DNA from 2 places in the Paenibacillus sp. ov031 genome. Region 2 is predicted to be linked to the other one. Evidence: riboswitches for the same ligand, from Rfam matches in the RefSeq annotation. Region 2 holds a riboswitch; the other holds the start of a gene.
What was found. Region 2 has a riboswitch for cobalamin ahead of metE (5-methyltetrahydropteroyltriglutamate--homocysteine S-methyltransferase). Riboswitches for the same ligand answer to the same signal wherever they lie in the genome.
Positions count from the first base shown of each region.

Region 1 (11,390 bases), on a different contig from region 2:
ATGGTTGCAGTAGCATTTACCGTAATGTGTCTTATTTTTGGAACAACGTTTCTAGCGATTAAAATTGGCGTGGAGGCAGGCATGCCGCCTTTTCTGTCGGCCGGACTACGCTTTATCATTGCAGGTGCTCTAATGTTTGCATGGATGTGGATGAAAGGGAAAGTGAACTTGTCTTTATTATGGCGGAAAGAGATGCTCTTGACGGGTGCGGGACTCACGTTCGGGACCTTTGCGACTTTGTATTGGGCTGAGCAATATGTGAGCTCGGGTGTTGGCGCGATTCTGTCAGCAACAGGTCCACTGATGATTATGGTGATGCAGACAGCGCTGTTGCGTCAAAAAACGTCTGCACGCATGATTGCGGGCTGCCTGATCGGTTTTGCTGGAGTTATCCTCGTCGTGTTGCCGGGTGTATCGATTGGTGGTAGTTCCCTGTGGCTTTGGGGCTGTATTGCCGTATTGGTGGGTGAAGTCTGTTACTCGGCAGGTGCGTTGTACTCCAAAAAGGTCATTAACCAGTTTAAGGAGGCTAATCCTGTAGCGATCAATGCGGTGCAAATGATGTACGGAGGTGTACTGTTATCTGCGCTTTCGGCGGTGACCGAATCGTGGAGCACAACTGGACTGGATTGGATGCCGACGGTATCATCCCTGATCTATCTGACGGTAATCGGTTCGATGGTCGGGCACAGCTTGTTCTACTGGATCATGTCTCGTACCAACCCGTTATTCCCAGCGACCTGGTTATACATTTCCCCTCCGATTGCGGTCGGGCTTGGGGCGGTTCTCTACAATGAGCATGTAAGCTGGATTACCTGGTTGGGAGTTGCTCTAATCGTTTCAGGTTTGCTGGCGATGAATGAAAAAGTAATGAACTTGCTGAAGAGGGGCAAACGCACAACTTCAACTTCATTGGGTCAGACTTCCAAATTCATGGTAAAATAGGGAATATATATTTTATGCAGGAATGAGGCGAGACATCCATTTGAATAGACAGGGGATCGGTGCTGTTTTATTGTTTGCGGGAATCGTGCTCTATGGCATGATCCATATTGGGACCATTATTCATTTACCGGACGTAACGATCTGGTTCAATCAATGGGGCCGTTATCTGCAAGCCACTTTTGAAACGGGTGGCATCATTGGACTTATCTTGGCCATTCTTTTATTCATTATAGGAGTAACACTCCTGCTTCCTAGGCCATTGGCCGATTTATCCAAAGGGAGAGTAATGAAGGAGATCAGTGAGCGGAATCGTGAATTTGACGAGAAGTATGGCAAAATAGAATAATTAACAGTTTTATTACAGAAACAGCCCTGCACAAGCGATTCATCACCGTGCAGGGCTGTTTCATTGTATCTTGAAATAACATGTTTTATATGGACTCGACCTCTTAAAAGCTTACTCTGCGTTCAGTACAAACTTCTCAATCACTTGCTTCACGCCGTCTTCGTTATTGCTCGCGGTAATGTAATCTGCCAGCTCTTTCAGAGCAGGGATCGCATTCCCCATCGCTACACCAAGACCAGCGACTTCTAACATCTCATGGTCATTCCAGGAATCCCCGATGGCAATGCACTCGCTCAATTGGTGACCGAAGTGATCTGCCAGGAAGGTTAGTGCATGGCCTTTCGTTCCTTCGCGGTGCATGATTTCAAGGAAGTATGGCTTGGACTTGGTGATGTGTACTTCTGATCCGAGCAGTTCGCGCAGGGCAACCGCAACCTCATCCAAGTAATCCGGCTCATCGATGATGAGCAGTTTCGGTGTTTTTTGCTCGATCACTTTGATGAAATCCGGTTCGATGTGGTACTGAGTGCCATTCAGTTTGGCGTAGTCACGCAGCTTGTCGTTTTCTTCACGGGCGAAAAGTTTGTCGTCAATGTACGTCTGCAGGTGCAGATTATGCTCCAGGCAGTAGTCGTACAATTTGCGGGAAGCGTCCTGTGGAACGTAGCGTTCGTAGAGTACTTTTTCGTCCAGCAAGTTTTTCACCAAAGCGCCTTGATACGTAATGATTGGCACGTTCAGCTTCGTTTGGCGAGCGAGTGCTTGTGCAGAAGCATAGGCACGTCCGGTTGCCAGTGTTACAACGACACCATGAGCTACCGCTTGTTCCAGGGCAGTCTGTGTTGCAGGCGTTACTTCCTTGTTATCGTTGATCAGGGTATCATCAATGTCAATTGCGATTAATTTGTAGGTCATCTGTGTTTCTCTCCTTTTTTATCTGTATCTATAACAACGAACGAATAGATAGCATTACACGAGACCACTCCGACTGCAGATTCATCTTTCGATCGCTGTTATCCCCGGATTTCATTGAATCCATCCCCCAGAGGGGAAATCCGGGGATAAAGGCGAACGCTTCGCTTCTTCAGATTGATTCTGCCTTCTCCGTTAACGTGTAATTCTGGAATTCGTTCTAAAATTATACTCACATCTAAATTTTATTCTTCAAGGAAAATGAGGCCAATAAAGTCCTCCAGCTCCAGGTTACCGAAGTAATGTTTTACATCCAGACCCTCAAGTGCAGTACGCACCTCAGATTCCTCGTAACGCTTGCCACGCAGCATATCTTCGATATCCGCCACATCGCCTACGCCGAAGAAATCACCAAAGATTTTGATATCTTCAATCCGTCCATCTTTGATATTCATGCGCAGATCAATGATGCCGACAGGGAATTTACGTGTATGCTTCACATTGCTTTCCGGGGAAAGCCCGTAGTTCCAGTCCCAATTGTTATAACGCTCAGCAGAGATTTCGTTGATCTTGTCCCAATCTTTCTCTGTGAGTTCATATTGAGGAACATCTTGTGGCTCCATGCGGAAAATGTGACGCAGCAGCTCGTCCCGGAATTGTTCAATGGTCAGATTGCTGTCGATCAGATCACGAATATTGGCAACACGGCTGCGTACGGATTTGGTGCTCTTGGACTTGAACTTCTCCGGATTAACGTTGAGTGAAGCCTGAACGTGGTCGAGATTCAGGTTAAACATCAATGTGCCATGACTGAACATGCGGCCACGCGTAGAGAATTGGGCATTGCCCGAAATTTTCTTCTCTCCGACTTGCAGATCGTTGCGTCCCGTCAATTCGGCATTAACCCCAAGCTCTTGCAGGGCTTCCACCACAGGCTGTGTGAATTTGCGGAAATTATGGAAGGATTGTCCGTCATCCTTGGTAATAAAGCTGAAATTGAGGTTGCCCAGATCGTGATAAACGGCTCCGCCTCCCGAAAGACGACGTACGACTTGAACACCGTTATCCTGAACATACTCAATGTTGATCTCTTCAATGGTATTCTGGTGTTTTCCGATAATAATGGACGGGCGGTTGATGTAAAACAGCAAGTAACTGTCATCCATCGGCAGATGCTTCAGAATGTATTCCTCAATGGCGAGGTTTACAGAAGGATCTGTAATGCCCTGGTTATCAACAAACAGCATGGTCATTCCTCCATTAATGTATGTGAGGGATGCATATCCCTTATGTAGTGATGCTTTACGGAATCGAAATTCCTTCTCTATTGTAAACGAATTGTCGAAAGGACACAAAGAAATTGAAGCCGCAAAGGGCTTGAATAGCCAAATCAGGATTGACCCCTGCCTGCCACCACATCCATAATAAAAAGGACATGCAGAAAGGATGACGGACAGGATGACCGGTTTAATTGAAGTTTTCGGACATGGCGGTGATGTGGAGACGGCCGCGGCACGTTTTGGAGGGAATCCTGCGGATTTCCTCGATTTTAGCGCAAACATAAATCCTTTGGGTCCACCTCGGGAAGTACTGGAGGCTCTGGAGCAAGGATTACATATGGTACTTCGTTACCCCGATCCGGGCCATCGGGCGTTCAAAATGTTGCTTAGTGACCGACTGGGTTTAACCCCGGATCACATATCTGTGGGCAATGGGGCGGCGGAAAGTATGGCTCTAATCTTACTTGGACTCGCGCCTCGTAGAGTAGGTACGGTAGAGCCCGGCTTTTCAGAGTACAGTGCATTATCCAGACAATTTGGAGCAGAAGTCCACCATGTTCAAGGACGGGAAGAGCTGGACTGGCGAGCAGAACCGGAAGATATTGAGAAGCTGATGGAGCGGGTGGACCTGCTATTCCTTGGACAGCCCAACAACCCCAATGGGGTACAGTATCCGGTGGACGTTCTGCAACGGCTTGCTCGTAAAGCAGAGACAACAGGCACAATATTGGTTGTCGATGAGGCATTTATCGATTTTATTGCTGAATCACAGCGGCAATCGCTGGCGTCCAGCTTGAAAGAGTATCCGCAAGTGATCATCATTCGTTCAATGACCAAGTTTTATGCGATACCAGGCCTGCGTCTGGGTTATGCGATGGGGCGTCCCGAACTGATCCGTGCCATGACAGAGAAACAAGTCACCTGGAGTGTGAATGGGCTGGCACTGATCGCAGGAGAAGCCTGTTTGCGCAGCGGAGAGGATTTTGAACAGGAGACATTGGCACTGGTTTCACACGAGCGGGGGAGATTAACGGAAGGCCTGAAGGCTTTGGGATGTAAGGTGACGCGAGGGGAAGCGAACTTTATACTGGTAGCTCTGCCAGAGCCGTGGACAGCGACGTCCATCCAGGCTGCCCTCGGTGAACGCGGTATACTGATCCGAAGCTGCGCAATGTATCCCGGACTTGGGGAACGACATGTACGTTTTGCGGTCAAGGACGCGGAGGCTAACGGACGTTTGCTGGAAACGATAGGAAATGTAATTACGTCTAATCCGACAACCGGATTAGAGGCAGGGGGACAAAGCGATGGCACTGCCATTCTATAATTATTATTCCCATGTACAAAAGGACCAAAATGAATACAGATCTTCTGTATGGCCAGGATTATTCGTCTCTGCACATGAACGGCATATTAAAGCGTCCAGCCCCTCTGTTGTAACAGCACTCTCCAGTGCCGTGTATGAGGGCGGCATGATTGAACTGGATCGTATATTCAACATCTATGTGGACAAACATTATCGCTGTGACGATCCACCACGTGATATTGCTGATCTGTTGAGTGAATGGCAGGAGCAGCAGGATCAATGTGCCGGTCTTCTGACTGCCGTTCGATTGGAGCACACAGCGATCCAGGAATGCGAAAGTGATGAGTTCGGATTACTTTGCTGCACTACAGCAGGGGTATCCAATGCTGCACGGGCGGGTTCTGCAAGAACCGTGTTTGATGCTGCGGGGAATGAGATGAGCAATGGGACGGTGTCCCAGAAAATTGGGAAGGTTTCGACTTCAACCTATACTCCCGGTACGATCAATATCATGTTGTGGATGAATGGGCGTATGACTGCTGGAGCGATGGTGAATGCCATTCAGACTGCGGTAGAGGCGAAGGCCGCTGCGTTAGCTGATTTCGGTGTGGCCGATTCAGAGAATGGTCTAACCGCAACCGGAACAACAACGGATGCCATCGTACTCGCGGTAAGCCAGGCTGAAGTAAATAAACCGCTCATCAGTTACGCCGGGACGGCTACGGTCATGGGTGCAGCGATCGGCAGGCTGGTGTATGAGACGATAATGGAAAGCCTGAAAGCCGCGCAGGAGTGGAAAGAGAGGAATAACAAGCAATGACATCTCTGCTGATTCAATGGGCTTCTTGGCCGATCTGGACGGGAATGGCTGGAGCCTGGATTATTGTAGGAGCATACATATTGGATCGCTGCATCGGAGATCCACGCTGGATTCCCCATCCGGTGATTGGCATGGGAAAGGCCATCTCTGCACTGGAGCGAGCGATAAGGTCGCGGGTGGATTCGAACCAGGCTCTCCAAAGAGCTGGCGTTTTATTTCCACTTTTGATTGCAGGCGGTTCTTTTGCACTGACTTGGGGATTAATCTATGTGCTGGGTCTTATACATCCCGTTGTTGCGGTTGTGGCAGAAGTGGTGTTAATCGCAACCACCATTGCCTCGAAAGGTTTGAAGGATGCAGGTATGGAAGTTTACCGCCATTTAAGTCAACAGGATTGGCCTGCGGCGAGACGTTCACTGGGTATGATTGTAGGACGTGATACGGCTCATCTGGATGAACCGGAGATTGTGCGAGGAACGGTGGAGACTGTGGCGGAAAATATCGTGGATGCAATCGTCTCTCCACTGTTCTATGCCCTGATTGGTGGTGCACCACTTGCCATGGCCTATCGGGCGGTGAATACACTGGACTCCATGGTGGGTTATAAAAATGAAAAATATCTGCATCTCGGCTGGGCGTCTGCCCGTCTGGATGATTGGGCCAACTGGATTCCCGCACGTCTTACTGCCTTGCTGTTAATTATGGGAGCCTGGTTCATGAAGATGGATGCCAGAGGGGCAGCACGCATGGTGTCCCGGGATGCACGACTGCACCCAAGCCCGAATAGCGGTTTTCCCGAGTCAGCGGTGGCCGGAGCGCTGGGCATAAGACTTGGTGGACATAACGTATATCACGGCGTTGCTTCATTTCGCGCATATATGGGCGAGCCTACAAGACGGATGGAAGCAGAAGATATTGTACGAACAACACGGCTTATGTTCTGGTCGGCAGGTTCTTTTGTTTTATTATGTTGGTTGGTCACCTTCGGGATATGGTCTGCTGGAGGTGCACTGTTATGGAGATAGAAGCTGGACATGGTGGCATGCAAAGCCGTGAGATTATTTTGATACGTCATGGTACAACGGCGTGGAACTTGGAAAAAAGGTATCTTGGGCATACTGACATCGGACTGTTGCCTGAGGCAAAGCAGGAGCTATCTTCACTGCGTGAGCAGTGTAGCGATATCACATGCGACGCCTTGTATTGCAGTGATATGCTGCGTTGTCAGCAGACACTTTCACACATTGCATCGTCCCAAATGGGACAGGCCAAGCTTGATGCCCGACTAAGGGAGATCGACTTTGGTCAGTGGGAGGGGTTGACCTACGATCAGCTCAAGGACAATCCGCAGTACCGAGACTGGATCGATGCGCCGCATGAGGTAACGCCACCGAGTGGCGAGCCTTGGACAGCATTTGCAGCGCGGATTGATTCATTTATGGAAGAGTGTCTGATGTCCTTTTCACCAATACTGCACTCTCGCAGCATAAACGTGCCAAAAGTAGCCGTGATTACGCATGGCGGTGTTATTCGTTATATTGTGTCACGTCTCATTCCGAATCAAGATTTCTGGGATACGCAGGTAGTACCAGGACAAGCGATAAAGATCCGGCTGGCTGGCGATGGGGATAGCTGGGTTGGAACCAGATTGACTTTTCCGTAAATCGGGTTGTAAGGATGTACAATATAACCTATAATCACAACAGAAGTGTGACTTAGCAAGTGCATCATCGGATGGAGGCTCAACAAGCCCTGCCAACGATGCAGGATGCTCACTTGAATGGTTAAACAATATTAGCGACCATGGGTCCCGAGTGCATGCAGTAATGTTTCATGCTTTTATATAAGGCGATGAACGGCAAACGGGTGAAATAGGGAAGCCGGTGTAAATCCGGCACGGTCCCGCCACTGTAAATCAGGATGAATTCCTGTAAGTCAGGTTACCTGCCCTGGACGTATAAACCGGTGTTCCTTCGAGGAAAGGACAGCGTTTCGGGCAGTTCTCTGTGCATATACAGCGCCAAGCTGATCATGCACAGATCGCCACATGCGAGACGTCATCCCTGATCCTGACCCAAGGATTGGGGATTTTATTTTTTCGGAACACAAATTCAAGCGGAATTGGGACAGGAGCACTACTCACTAGAATGGATAGAGAAGGGGAGAATGAACACAATGAATTTCAAGACATGGAAAGGCGTAGCGTCACTGCTGAGCGCAGCGATGCTGGCACTGACGTTGGCCGGATGTGGTACAACAACAAACGAGGGTACAGGAACCTCGCAACCTGCACAGGAGCAATCCCAGGAACAGGCTAAAACAGATCTCAAAACACAATATCCACTCACGGTTACAGATGCTACGGGTGAATCGTTTACCTTTGACAAAGCACCAGCCAAAATCGTATCCGTATCTCCGGCTGAAACGGAATCCCTGTTCGCACTCGGATTGGACGAGCAGATCGTAGGGGTATCCGACTATGACGACTATCCGGAAGCAGCAACAAAGAAACCAAAAATGGGCGGCATAACAAAGCCTAATGAAGAGTCGATCATTGCAGCTGAAGCTGACATCGTATTTACAGGTATCTCGATGAGCAAAGAGTCGGTGAAGAAACTGCGCGATCTGGGCATTACCATTTTCAAAACAGATCCTAAATCAGTGGATGATGTGATGAATAACATTGAAACTTTTGGTGAAATCACGGATCATCAGGAAAAAGCACAGGAGATCATCACCCAGATGAAAAAAGATGTGGCTGATGTAACTGAAGCTGTGAAGGCAGTTAAACCAGAAGAAAAGAAAAAAGTATACGTTGAATTCTCCCCAGGCTGGACTGTGGGTAAAGGCGAATTCATGGATGAATTGATCACACTTGCCGGAGGAAACAACGTAGCTTCCGACTTGACTGGCTGGAATCAGATTAATGAAGAGAACATTATTGCTTCTAACCCGGACGTCATTCTATATGCGAACGATGTCATTGATGAAAATTCCAAAACATTGGATCAAATCATCAAAGCACGCAGCGGATGGGATCAAATCACGGCTGTGAAAAACGATGCAGTCATCGGTCTGGATGCCAACCTGTTGAGCCGTCCGGGACCACGGGTAACCCAAGGTCTGAAAGAAGTAGCCAAAGCGATCTATCCTGATCTGTTCAAATGAGTAAAAAGCTGGCAGTGTACGGAACGGCCGGAATTGTGCTGCTTGTGTTAACCGTGCTCATCTGCACGGGCATCGGTTCGGTTGCCCTGCCTGTCCGGGACATTGCGGGCATCTTGCTTCATCGCATTCCCTGGCTGGGCGACTGGATTGTTCCTGACTGGAATACGGCAGCAGAACAGATTATATGGAAGGTCAGATTCCCACGTGTACTGCTTGCCGTGCTTGTAGGTGCATCGCTGGCGATTGCTGGAACTGGATTCCAGGGGGTTCTTCGTAACCCTCTGGCTGATCCGTTTACCCTGGGCGTATCGTCCGGTGCATCGGTAGGTGCGGCTTTTCTGATTTTTTTCGGATTGCAGTATGCGCTGATTGGGATCTGGACTCTGCCATTGGTCGCGTTTCTGACGGGAGTAATCACATTGTGGTTTGTGCTGGCCCTCGCTCGTGAGGGACGCAAAATACCGACACACAGCCTCATTCTGGCTGGCGTGGTCATGCAAAGTTTCCTGGGAGCAGTCGTCTCCTTCCTGTCGACCATGTCGAAACAGACAATCACTGAAATTATATACTGGACGATGGGAAGTCTGGCACTGCGTGGGTGGTCGTATACGGCCATCCTTTTCCCGTATTTTGTACTGGGGCTGATTTTCCTCTGGAGCCGTGCGCGTTCGTTGAATGTGCTTGCCTTGGGGGAACGACAGGCTGCTCATATCGGGGTTAAGGTGGATGGATTGAAGCTGTCGGTGTTAGCTGTGGGTACGCTGCTTACGGCAGGCGCTGTCTCCGTATCGGGCGTGATTGGCTTCGTCGGATTGGTCATTCCGCATATTCTTCGGCTCATCGTCGGACCTGATTATCGATTGCTGGTGCCTTTGTCCGCGATTGGGGGAGCCATCTTCATGGTCTGGGCAGATACGATTGCACGCTCATTGCTGGCCCCAACCGAAATTCCGCTGGGTGTGGTTACGGCTTTCGTTGGAGCGCCATTCTTCGCGTATCTGCTACACCGGAACAAAAAGCTGCGGAAGGGGATGATGCCATGAGCACATTCATGAAAACAGACCTTACCGAGAGCCGGCCGATGATAGAGGTCACGGAAGCTGGTAAAATGTATGGTAACCATCGGGCTCTGCATGCAGTGGACTGGAAAGTCAAAGAGGGTGAATGGTGGGGCGTTGTTGGTCCAAACGGCAGTGGCAAATCGACCCTGATTCAGCTACTTGCCGGAACCGAACAGCCGAACGCAGGCAGCATACAGATTGATGGACGCGACATTTCCTCATACACCCGTAAAGATTTGTCACGTATGATTGCGGTCTTGCAGCAGGATGGTCTGCCGGCCATCTCTTATCCCGTAAGAGATGTTGTCGAGATGGGACGTTACCCTTATCAGAACTGGCTTGGCAAAGAAACGTCGGATGGAGCAGCAGTAGTTGATAAGGTGTTAGAGGAGTTGGGTCTGAGTGACATGGCCGAACGACCTTTGGATGCACTGAGTGGCGGACAACGGCAGCGGGTTGCGCTTGCCAAAGTCATGGCTCAGGAACCCAGGCTATTATTGCTTGACGAGCCAACCACCTTTCTCGATATCAAATATCAATTGCAATTCATGGAGTTATTATCAGCGTGGCGTCAAAAAAATCATATTACGATTGTGGCGGTGCTGCATGATCTGAACCTGGCCGCACAATTTTGCGATCATATTCTGGCGCTGCGTGACGGGACTTGTGTAGGCAGTGGCACACCCCATTCGTTGATGACGGAAGAGAACATCCGGGAGATCTTCCGGGTGAGCCCGGCCATGGTGAATCATCCCGACAATGGATTGCCACAGCTTTTGCTAAGACGAGAGAAGAAATGAATGAAGCGGGGGATACCCTATATTTTAATAAAGGAAGTGCTGGCTGTATGAATAATGAACAGGTGTTGGAACGGTTAATGGGTCGGATCGTGGGTCCACATGAGGCAGTTGCGGCTGAAGCTTCCGCGCATGTGGATGCATTGACGAAGCCACCCGGCAGTCTGGGCAAGCTTGAACAGCTAGTTATTCGTCTGGCGGGGATCACCGGTGAGGCTCGGCCTTGCTTTGATCGAAGAGCTGTCATCGTTATGGCTGCGGATCATGGGGTGGTTGAAGAAGGGATTAGCGCTTTTCCTGCTGAGGTAACGCCGCAGATGGTCCTGAATTTCCTAGCAGGGGGAGCGGCTGTCAATGTACTTGCGCGCCACGCTGGAGCTCATGTGATCTGTGTGGATATCGGGGTGAATGCGGATCTGGATCATCCAGACCTGGTCTCCCGTAAAGTCCGTAAAGGAACAGCCAACATGGCGAAGGGTGCTGCCATGACCCGGGGCGAGGCGATTCAGGCCATTCTTGCAGGAGCTGAAGTGGTCTCCACCGAGGTTGCGAAGGGAACGCAGTTGTTTGTGACCGGAGAGATGGGAATCGGTAATACAACCGCTAGCGCTGCGGTGATGTGTGCATTAACCGGAACAGCACCTGCTTCAGCGGTTGGTCGGGGAACAGGGGTGGATGATGCCGGTTTGCAGCGCAAAGCCGCAGTAGTCAGCCAAGCCCTCAGCGTGAATGCTCCGGATGTAGACGATGCACTC
Region 1 covers NZ_FRDO01000003.1:493,830-505,219, reverse strand. Annotated here, with positions in the region: gene BUA17_RS16185 (DMT family transporter) at 1-945, shown strand; gene BUA17_RS16180 (hypothetical protein) at 986-1,291, shown strand; gene BUA17_RS16175 (Cof-type HAD-IIB family hydrolase) at 1,403-2,206, opposite strand; gene BUA17_RS16170 (lipoate--protein ligase) at 2,449-3,450, opposite strand; gene cobD (threonine-phosphate decarboxylase CobD) at 3,662-4,810, shown strand; gene BUA17_RS16160 (adenosylcobinamide amidohydrolase) at 4,791-5,609, shown strand; gene cbiB (adenosylcobinamide-phosphate synthase CbiB) at 5,654-6,634, shown strand; gene BUA17_RS16150 (histidine phosphatase family protein) at 6,625-7,272, shown strand; cobalamin riboswitch at 7,439-7,576, shown strand; gene BUA17_RS16145 (ABC transporter substrate-binding protein) at 7,776-8,777, shown strand; gene BUA17_RS16140 (FecCD family ABC transporter permease) at 8,774-9,820, shown strand; gene BUA17_RS16135 (ABC transporter ATP-binding protein) at 9,859-10,638, shown strand; gene cobT (nicotinate-nucleotide--dimethylbenzimidazole phosphoribosyltransferase) at 10,686-11,390, shown strand, end outside.
Region 1: another riboswitch for cobalamin. It lies ahead of BUA17_RS16145 (ABC transporter substrate-binding protein); the one in region 2 lies ahead of metE (5-methyltetrahydropteroyltriglutamate--homocysteine S-methyltransferase).

Region 2 (11,390 bases):
GATCAAATTGTTTGTCCGTACCGCCTTTCAGATCGGCAAAATCACGATTAGGCTCGAGCAGTGGATCACCTGCTTTGAACTCCAGTTGTTTTAACGACTCTCCTGCGGAAAAATACAGGAATTTCTCCCGGTCAATAATGGAAAGGGTTACATCTTGGCGAATCGTATCCCGAAAAAAGGGCATACATGCGATTAGTGATTGAATCATATCCATTGGAAAGGTCCATCTCCTCAATTTTCTGATCTGATAAACGATTGTTTTAAATTGTTATTTAATAACTGCCTATATCATATATCGTCATGCAATAAGGAATAAAATAGAGAGAAATGATAATATATGATCCTTTAGAAGAGTTAGCTGCAGTTTCAAATACCTTTAGCTTCTGCATGGTTGTTCCGGGTGTACCGGACGGTAACTGGCAGGACACGTTGAACTGGCGCAGGAGTACGTGTCAGCCATTTCGAGATTCGTTAAGTCGGATAAAAAGACATTGCCAGATAAACAAATAGAATGATAGTAAATGAAAAAAGCCTCCGAAGGAATTCGGAGGCTTTTATTTGCATTCACAAGCTTTGTTTAGATTGAGGAATCAGCGGTTACTCGTTCTCTTGCTGTACGAGCAGCGTCCACCATGATGCTCAATGCATCTACAACTTCAGCTTTACCACGTGTTTTCAGTCCGCAGTCAGGGTTTACCCAGAACAGATCTGCTGGCAGCACTTGAAGTGCACGCTCAATCATATTCAACATCTCGTCCTTGCCTGGAACACGCGGACTGTGGATATCGTATACACCGAGTCCGATGCCTTTGTCATACGTATTCTGCTCGAAGCTGCCTACCAGTTCCCCATGGCTACGGGATGTTTCGATCGAGATCACATCTGCATCTAGGTCGCTGATGGCTTCAATAATATCATCGAACTCGCAGTAGCACATATGGGTATGCACCTGCGTTGTTGGTTTTACGGTAGCAGTAGCTAAACGGAAGGATTCCACGGCCCATTGCAGGTACTCATCCCACTTGCTCCGTTTGAGCGGAAGTCCTTCACGCAGAGCTGGCTCATCGACCTGAATCATCTCAATGCCTGCTTGCTCCAGCGCTTCAACCTCGTCGCGAATGGCGCGAGCAATCTGGTAGGATACTTCACTGCGTGGAATATCCGAGCGGACAAAGGACCAGTTCAGGATCGTTACCGGACCTGTTAGCATGCCTTTCACCGGTTTGCTGGTCAGTGTCTGTGCATAGGCTGTTTCTTTCACCGTCATCGGTTCATTGAACAGTACATCTCCGTAGATTACAGGTGGCTTCACGCAGCGTGAGCCGTAGGACTGTACCCAGCCATTTTTGGTGAAGGCGAATCCGGTCAGCTTCTCACCGAAAAACTCGACCATATCGGTACGTTCGAACTCACCGTGTACCAGCACATCCAGACCAATTTCCTCCTGGATAGTAATCCATTCTTGGATCTGTTCACGTACATAGGCATCATATTGCTCCGCATTCCATTCCCCTTTACGGAAGAGTGCACGTGCTTTGCGCACGTCTGCCGTTTGCGGGAAGCTGCCAATGGTTGTTGTTGGCAGCAGCGGGAGCGACCATTTTTGCTGCTGCAATTCGCGTCGCTCCTGGAATGACGCGTTGCGAAGCAGCTGCTCATCAGCATGCACCCCTGCAGGCGCACCACTCAGGCGTGTCCGTGATTCGGACTCACTCAGCAGGCGCACCGCTTCGGTGCTTGCCTGGGCGCGGCGGCTGGCTTCAGCCAAAGCCGCTGCTTGGTCCGCCTGCTTTGCACCGCCGGACAACAACGTGCCGAGCGTCGCTATTTCCTCCAGCTTCTCGTCAGCAAAGGCCAGGGCATTGCGCAGTACCGGATCAAGCGCGCTCTCCTGAGCGGCAGTAACCGGTACATGCAACAGGCTGCAGGAAGGCTGAATGATCAGCTTGCCTTCGGCTGCGAATTCAGCCACCTGCTCCAGCAGCTTCGCCGTCTCTGCGAGATCGGCACGCCAGATGTTGCGCCCGTCGATGACACCGGCGCCCAACCATTTATCCTGCGGGAAGCCATGCTCCCGCAGGCTGGCGAAGTTGCCTTCATAGCCGTGGACCAGGTCCAGGCCGATTCCGGCAACAGGCAGAGCTGTCACGACCGGATAAGCTTCCACCGATTCGAAATACGTTTGAAGCAGCAGCTTCAACTCCGGTGCAGCTTGTGCCAAGGCAGCATACACCTGTTGCAGCAAAGCTTCATCTTCGGAAGAGACGGCCAGCGTCAGAGCAGGCTCGTCGATCTGTACCCACTGTACGCCTTCTGCTTGAAGCTCAGACAGAAGCTGGGCGTATACGGGAACGAGGCGAGTGACGATTGCTGCGAAGCGTTCCGCGTCATAGCCTTTGGCGAATCGTACATACGAGTACGGACCGACAACGACTGGTTTACCTTCCAGCCCAAGCTCCTGCTTCGCTTCGCGATAGGCGGCAAGGGGTTTATTTTCAAGCAATGCAAATGCAGTATCATTATGAATCTCAGGTACGATGTAGTGATAGTTCGTGTTCAGCCACTTGGTCATCTCACAGGCTGTTGCCTGATCATTACCCCGGGCCATGGCGTAGTAGGTAGATACGGATACGGGTCCGCCTGAATGGTTAAAGCGCTCAGGAACGACGCCAAACATCGCCGATACGTCAAGAATATGATCATAGTAGGAGAAGTCGCCTACAGGAATCAGATCGAGCTGCTGTGCCTGCTGTTTCTTCAGATCCTGCAACCGAAGCGTGGTTAGCTCCTGATGAAGCGTAGATTCATCGATTCGGCCAGCCCAGAAGGACTCCAGTGCTTTTTTCCATTCGCGTCCCGCACCGATGCGGGGGTAACCGAGGTTGCCTGTCAGTACTTGTGGCTGTTGTTGCTGTGATTGCGACATGTAAAATTCCTCCTCATTTATAATAGGTAAACTCATCAAGTTGAAGCTATTGTAGTGTGTTTCTTTTGAAAGCATCAAAAAAAGGCATTCCTTCCGATTCCATACCCCGAGAAACAGGCATCATGAATGACGACTGTGCACAAAGATAGAATGGGAAAGAACACCTGCTATAAGTAGTTGTAGCGGTTGCTCTAACACCTTCCTATCTTCCGTAGGTCATGCGATGCTGTCGAAACAGGCAGGTCTCCTGGCTTGCGGATCATGGTCATATGCATTCCTTCCCGGTGGTTACACCAGTGGATTATATGCACAGACTCCCCGTATACAGTGGCGGGACCGCGACGGATTTACACCGTGCTTCCCTTTTAAGCCTGACCACGCATGTAGCACGGTAGGCACCTGTTTCCGTGTGCAGAAATGTGCGTACACATCTCTGGCTATGAAATTGGCGACCAAGCATAGATGATAGATTGTATCATGATGCAATCGTCGTATACTTGCTCTTATGCTACCAATCATAGACGATAACCTAAGGGCTTGCAACATATATCATTAATCCGATCGGAAATGAAATATTGCTCTATGAATCCTAGATATATTGGCAGATTTGACTCCTTAAAATGAACCATATCATCGCCCACGCTGTGCTTGATCCCCCTCAAATAAAAAAATCGTTACCATGCATCTAACTGCATGGTAACGATTGTCTGGCCTGCCATTGTTGCACCCACATTAACGATGCGCTGATTACGACTGCCACGAAAAGGAAGAGACACATCACGTTCAGCTGCGATATAAGGCCCATCGATAATGACGTCGCATAGCTGGGATAACTCCGCCCGTGACGGGTCTGTAATTAGTTCCTCATATACAAACCCCGTGTATGCCCATACAGTCAGATCAGGTCGTGCAGCCCGAAGCTGCCGAACCCAGGAGGCGCATTCTGCGGCAGAGAAAAAAGGATCACCTCCGCATAACGTTACCCCTTCCAGCAAGGGATGAGAGGTTACCTCATGCAAAATCTGCTGCTGCCGCTCCTCCGTAAATGGTTCGCCTGCACGGAAGCTCCATGAGCCGGGGCTGAAGCAGCCCGGACAGGCATGGCGGCATCCGCTGATGAACAACACGGCACGCAGGCCAGGCCCCTCATTCACCGATTCCGGGATGTAACCGTACAGATTCACCGATGCTTCACCCGGTCTCTCACTTCGGCCTGCTTCGCCCCATTGAAGCGCACTTTATAGTCACCGGTCAGATATCCCGTCACTCGGCGCAGACGCTGGAAATGCACGTGGTTTTCATGAGCCTCACATCCGGGACATACATCTCCAATAACGCCCTCATAGCCACAGGACGGACAGCGGTCAATCGGATGATTAATGGAGAAATACCCGATGTCCTGGGCCAGCGCGTATTGAACGATTCGTTGGAAAGCGGCTGTATTGGCCCTTACGTTCCCGTCGAGTTCGACATAAGAGATCGCTCCGGCATTACATAGTGAGTGGAAGGGAGCTTCCAATTCAATCTTGCGATAGGCAGGAAGGGAATGATAGACCGGAATGTGAAATGAATTGGTGTAGTATTCCCGGTCGTTGACCCCCGCGATGCTGCCGTATCGCTCACGATCAATCTTGGTGAATTTGCCGGACAGTCCCTCGGCGGGCGTAGCGAACAAGGTGATATTCAGGTTATGCTGCTCACTCATCCGGTCACAGAATTCTCTCATCGTACGAATGATATTCAAGGCTTCTCGATGTACATGGAGGTCTTGTCCATGGTGACGGCCATATAGAGCGGTCATACATTCAGCAAGTCCGATAAAACCAAGGGATAACGTACCATGTTTCAACAGATCGGCGACCGGTTCATTCGGAGCCAATTGTTCACCGCCTTCCCATACTCCTTCCCGCATCATGAAGTCCGATGCTTTGGCAGGCTGGTTCATCTGAATTCGATACCGGTGCAGCAGTCCATCCGTAGAATTGTGCATGACCGATTCCAGCGCCGTATAGAAGCCAGCCCGGTCAGCGATGGCTCTTGCTCCCTGGCAGATCCCATATCGAATGCCGAGCTTGACCAGATTGATGGTGTTAAAGGACAGATTGCCTTTGCCGCTCTGACGATTGCGTCCGAAGCGATCAGCCAGTGTGCGTGTCCGGCATCCCATCGTCGCAATGATCGTATCGGGATCTTCCGGTTGATAATAGAGAAGGTTGAAGGAAGCATCCACATTGACAAAGTTCGGATACATGCGCCGTGAGGAGCAGGTCACAGCAAGCCGGAACAAGTCGTAATTCGGATCTCCCTCAGATTGATTAATTCCTTGCTTGCACTGGAAAATATGTTGTGGGAACACGGGCGTTTCTCCGTTACCCAGGCCCCGAATGGTCGCTTCCAGCAACGACCGGGACACGAGCCGACCTTCGGCTGAAGTGCACAGCCCGTAGTTCAGCGAAGTGAACGGAATCTGTCCCCCAGCACGACTGCTCATGGTGTTCAAATTATGGATCAGAGATTCGGCAGCCTGTTCGGTCTCCAGTTCCGTTTCTTCACAGGCAAAGGCAAAGGCTCGAGGACACTTCTCCTTTGCTTCATCGCTATCCAGATGCAGTTGCTCATCCTCAATTGGGGCAATCTCCCCAAACAGCCGTTGCCCCTTCCGATAATGCTTACGGAACGAACGCTTCACATAAGGTGCGAGATCCCAGTCGATTTTATTGGCGGATACACCGCCGTACTGGCTGTTTTGCTGGGATTGAAAAATAATGGCCACCAGTGCCATGGCAGACATGATTGTCTGTGGTGTACGAACCGAACCGTTGCCGGTATTGAATCCGGAGGCCAGCAGTCGGTCAAACGGAATAAAGATACAGTTGGTCGTCCCAAGGGCATACTGATCCAGATCGTGTACATACAGATCGCCGTTCTCCACAGCTAGAGCGAGCTCCTTAGGCAACACATGACGCAGAGCATGCCACTTGGCGGTCTCCGAACCGAGCCTGCTCATCTTGCCGCTGAACGAGTCTCCGTTCAGATTGGCATTCTCCCTCAGCGTATCGGCATCTTCAGCACCAATAATTCGTCTTCCCAGGTCAGATAGAAGATCAGATGCCGGTGGAGAGGCATACTCAAGCATGTTCATATCAGTTCCTCCTAAATAATGAAATTGAAATTGTATAGGGATAATGTCCATTCATTGAACACTACATGTAGATTTTCTTTATCCATTTATAAACTATATATTGTTATTTAGGTGTGATAATGATCACATGGGAGAGGCTGATCGACTGTCATGATTTATAGCCCTGAATGATAAATGTTTTCAAAGCTGGAGGGTAAGCGTATAATTTCTATTTACCGTGCAAGTTCAGTTGACGATGCTTGAAAAAAGGATAGAAAACTTCATATATGAATAGTTTGTGACAGCTGTTTTGGAACATTTGATCCCTCGTTAATCGATTGAATCATACTGTGGGATACGGATTTGAAGTGCAGCTAAAACAAGAGGGGTGAATCATGGGAACGTTAGGCATTACAAGGGGCTTCTATGAAAATATACAGGAAGCCGCATCCCATATTGTAGATGTATTAAGCGGTATATTAAAGGTGAACACCATTTTCGTTGCCACGAATGATGGCGTGACGAATGTTATTATGGAAGCTTTTAACCGCGAGGAAGAGTTGATCGCCAAAGGTAGTGAACTTCCATTTGAAGCGTCATATTGCAGCCTGGTCTTAAGAGATAAGGGCAGCAGTCTGATCATCACGGATACATGTGAACATCCCCTTACGAAATCAATGGACGTAACAAGCGGACTGGGCAATCGTTTCTTTGTGGGGATTCCCATTATGAGGAGATCCGGGGAAACGTTCGGCACGATCTGTCTGATGGATGACCCTGATTATGTGATCAGTGAAACGGATATGAAAACTCTGCAAGCCATGGCCGTTTTTCTCGGATATGTTGTGGATCTGGAAGATACGCTGCAAGTCCAGGAACAGAAGCTGAGTGATTCGGAGCAACTACAAGAGCAGTTGCAGGCAGAGAAGGAACGTGCGGAGTCTGAGGCAATGACCAAGACGCAGATGCTGTCGCTGATGAGCCACGAAATACGTAATCCGCTGAACGGCATTCTGGGATTAACGGATCTGATGCGTACACCAGATATGTCGGACGAGCAGGCAGAATATGTGAATATGATTGAAACCAGCGGTAACATTCTGCTCTCCCTGCTGAATAATATGATGAGTTTTAACGTCAATGACGCAGGCAAAACGGTTGTACACGATGATCCATTTGATCTGGTAGCCACGATTGAGAATACCGTTTATCTCTATGCGGGACTGGCGCTGAGCAAGAACATTGAGCTGGGATTGAACCTTGATCTGAATGTGTCCCAGGTTTTTGTCGGGGATGAGATCAAGATCGGGCAACTATTGGCCCATGTCATTCAGTATGCTCTAGATTCAACACGGACAGGTTCGGTATTGGTTACGGCAACCGTAGCTGGTGGAGATGCAGAGGAGGCAGGTACGCTTCAACTCCATGTGAAGTACACCGGACGTATGTTGTCTTCGGACAATAAGCTTAGATCATTTAACAATTTGGATGGAAATATAAGTACACAGAAGCTGGTAGGAACCAATCTCGGTTTGGCGGTCAGCCAGAATCTTGCCATCCTAATGAACGGCCGTATTCAGGTGCATGGCATGGGAGACAAGGAGACAGAATTCGAGATCTGCCTGCCGCTCCGCAGACATTGGGAACTGCCTCAGCTTGCCAATATTCAGCATCGACTGAAGGGCAAAAAGGTGCTGCTTGCCAAGGACCCTGACATTCTGCAAGGGGCCTCTTCCCTGATGCGCAGATGGGAGATGGATGTGCATATGACCTCAGTTACCACCGAAGCGTACGACTGGATTCAGGAGGGCTTTAAGCCTGATGTGGCCGTTGTGGATATGGGACTGTTGGAGGGTGGTGCTGTGGATTTTGTACACAAGCTGAAGCGCTTGGTTACAGATTCACCGGTCATTGTTCTGATCCCGTATGGCATGCATATCGATCCACATGAAGCGGAAGTCTTCGATGCGGTCCTGACCAAGCCGGTGAAGCAGGCTGATTTGTTGAATGCGTTAAGCATCATTGTGCATTAAGAATATGTGAACATATATTAAACTGGCGCACCTGTTACGGGTGCGCTTTATGTTGTTATTTTGAAGGAAGAGGAAGCTCGAACAAGCAGCTCCGAGTCGACTTTAAATACACGTTTGTCCTGAAAATCATTTGTATTCATCGTGTCAATCATCTTCTCCATAAGAATGGCCCCCATCGTATACTTGGGCTGGTTCACCGAACTTAGCGTAGGATGAATGTATTTGCTGATTCGATTGTTGTCCACACCTACGATAGCCAATTGCTCAGGGATGCGTATCCCGTATTCCATACATGCTTTGTATACACCTAGCGCCATTTCATCATTAGCCGCATATACAGCGGAGAAGGACAGGCCTTTGTTAAACAGTCTTTTGATGGCCTCGTACCCACCTTCCTCATTGAAGTTCCCATTCTCGATCAGTTCGGGACGGAACGGAATCTGATGATTGCGCAGGGCCTTCAAGTAACCTTCTAGCCGTTCATAGCTGTCAATTGCTTCAGGATAACCGTTTAAGAAAACGATATTTCGATGTCCGGCCTCAACGAGATGCTGAACAACTTCCTGGGAGAATTTCACGTTGTCTGTATATATACACGGGATCTGATCATGTTCGATATATTTGCCAACGATGCCAATGCGATACCCCTTATCCGCAAGCTGGAATAATTCCTCATCCGCCAGCATGGGCGTGATAATGATGACACCGTCAATGGTTCGATCCAGCAGCAAATTAAGATAATCGACTTCTCTCTCTTTCAGGTTATGAGCATCACATATAATGACCTTGTAATGGCGGGCATAGGCGATGTTCTCAATGCCTTTAATAATTTCGGCATAATAGGAGTTGTTAATATCGGGAACGATTACGCCAATTGTCATGGTTCTCTGTGAACGAAGATTCTTGGCTGCTGCGTTGGGGTGATATCCCAATTGCTCGATGGCGCGCATCACCTTATCTTTGGTCTTGGTGCTTACTTTGCTGTGCTGATTAATGACCCGCGATACGGTTGCCGGGGACACACCTGCAATGGCAGCTACATCAATGATTTTGACATCCATATTCTTCACAACTCCAAATAAGTGATTGACAATTAATTCAAATTCATTATAATTCCAATTGAAAACGATTACAAGTTATAACCGATTGAAACAATAATTGGGATAGTGGAGGAATAAAGGGTTTAATATTCAATAAAATGTAATCGATTTCACTAACTCCAGTTGTGATAAATAGCGGACATCCATGGATTGTCCCCCTCGTACACCCGCTGTTTATATAGCATTACCGTTACCTGTCGTGAGTGCTGCATCCTGGTTCAGTCATACCTCAAGATATGACCATTTAAAGGAGGCGTCAACATGTTGAAGAAGAGCACTATTATGCTATTGTGCAGCTGTCTGCTGCTGGGACTGCTGGCTTCGGCCGTAGGTTCACCGAAGGCCAGTGCGGCTTTTGGATCAGGGGATTTCCTGAAGGCTAACGGGACGGTTGTTCGCAATAATTCGGGTACAGGCAACGTGGTAAATCTGCGTGGTACAAACTTGGGTGGCTGGCTGCTGCAGGAAGAATGGATGACGCCATCCGGGGCGGTAGATGAATACACGCTGCGTCGCACGTTGACGAATCGTTTTGGTGAATCGGGTGCACAGAGCCTGATCAATGGATATCAGGACAACTGGATTCAGGCTGGTGATCTGGATAACATCAAGAACTGGGGCATGAACGTTGTGCGTGTGCCGATCTATTGGGAGGATTTTATGAACACCAGCGGTGTCATGAAGCCTGATTCGGTTACGTTCCGCAAACTGGATTGGCTGATTGATGAAGCGGGCAAACGGAACCTGTATGTCATTCTCGATCTGCACGGTGCACCGGGAGCCGCCTGTCCATGGCATTCCTGCGGTCAGGAGAATTCCAACCAACTGTGGACTAATTCTACATACCAGAACTGGACTATTCAGATCTGGGAACGGATGGCGACACGTTACAAAGGTAATCCAACTGTTGCCGCGTACGACCTGCTCAATGAACCTCTGGTAACCATGGGAACGGGTGAAAATGCAGCTCAAATCAAGCAAAAGATGGATTTCTATGACCGGATGTACAAAGCCGTCCGTGCCAAGGATGCCGATCACATGATCATCATCGCAGCATTCTTCGACTGGTGGGCAGCTTCACCACCAACGACTTATGGCTGGACGAATGTGATGTATCAGACGCACCATTATCAATTCACGGATTATAACAACTGGGATCTGACCAATTCGGAGATGGATCGCTGGCTGAAGGATATGGCGTCCTATCAGAAGAATTGGAACGTTCCGGTGTTAGCGGGCGAGTTCTCGTTTGGTCAGGATGATCTGACCGAGAAGTGGCTGTCTGGTCTGAATGCACTGAATGCTTCATGGACGAACTGGAGTTATAAGGTCAAAGGCGGCGGAACTTGGGGCTATTACAATAACAACAACAACCCGGCACCGAACCTGAATACGGACAGCGCGGCAACAATTGCTTCAAAATGGAGCAAGTTCACAACGGCGAACTTTGCCTCTAATACTTCGTTCCAGAATGTGGTCAAAAAACATACGGGAACGGCTCCTTTTACAGAGACATGGTCCAGCCTGAAAGCCAATGCCAACGGCACATTTGTTAGCGCAGAGAATGGCGGTGCAGATGCACTGGTAGCCAATCGGGATACTGCCGGACATTGGGAGCGGTTCAAAATCATCCAGAATTCGGATGGTACGGTATCCTTCCTGTCGATGAGCAACATCAAATATGTGCAAGCAGATCTGAATAATGGCGGGCGCTTGATCGCCTCGGCCACGTACCCATCCACATGGGAGAAGTTTACCCGTGAAGATCTGGGTGGGGGATTGGTGGCCTTCAAATCCGTGGCGAACGGTAAATATGTCAGTGCGGATCTGAATAACGGAGGCGTGCTGTCTGCCAATCGTAACGCTGTGGGCGGAGCATGGGAACAATTTATCGTAACAGCTAACTAAGATTAACTAGTGCCCATTCATTAAAATGTGGTGACTGGGTAATATTTGACGCGTGTCGTGGCTCCGCTCTTTTAGCGGAGCTTTTCATATTCATCCCTATCAATATCCCAAATTCTTCTCCAAAGCCCTTTTAATCCGAGCCGAATACGATACAATAGAAAGGGAACTTCATCATTAATCAGTTTAGAGGAGGATGTGCATTCAATGGAATACCGTAGATTAGGTGGAAGCGGACTGAAAGTAAGCGAGATTAGCCTGGGTAGCTGGCTGACATACGGAGGATATGTGGAACGTGAAAACGC
Region 2 covers NZ_FRDO01000002.1:284,999-296,388, reverse strand. Annotated here, with positions in the region: gene BUA17_RS11530 (methyl-accepting chemotaxis protein) at 1-214, opposite strand, end outside; gene metE (5-methyltetrahydropteroyltriglutamate--homocysteine S-methyltransferase) at 578-2,926, opposite strand; cobalamin riboswitch at 3,146-3,344, opposite strand; gene nrdG (anaerobic ribonucleoside-triphosphate reductase activating protein) at 3,601-4,110, opposite strand; gene BUA17_RS11515 (anaerobic ribonucleoside triphosphate reductase) at 4,107-6,068, opposite strand; gene BUA17_RS11510 (hybrid sensor histidine kinase/response regulator) at 6,443-8,080, shown strand; gene BUA17_RS11505 (LacI family DNA-binding transcriptional regulator) at 8,128-9,141, opposite strand; gene BUA17_RS11500 (cellulase family glycosylhydrolase) at 9,442-11,088, shown strand; gene BUA17_RS11495 (aldo/keto reductase family protein) at 11,293-11,390, shown strand, end outside.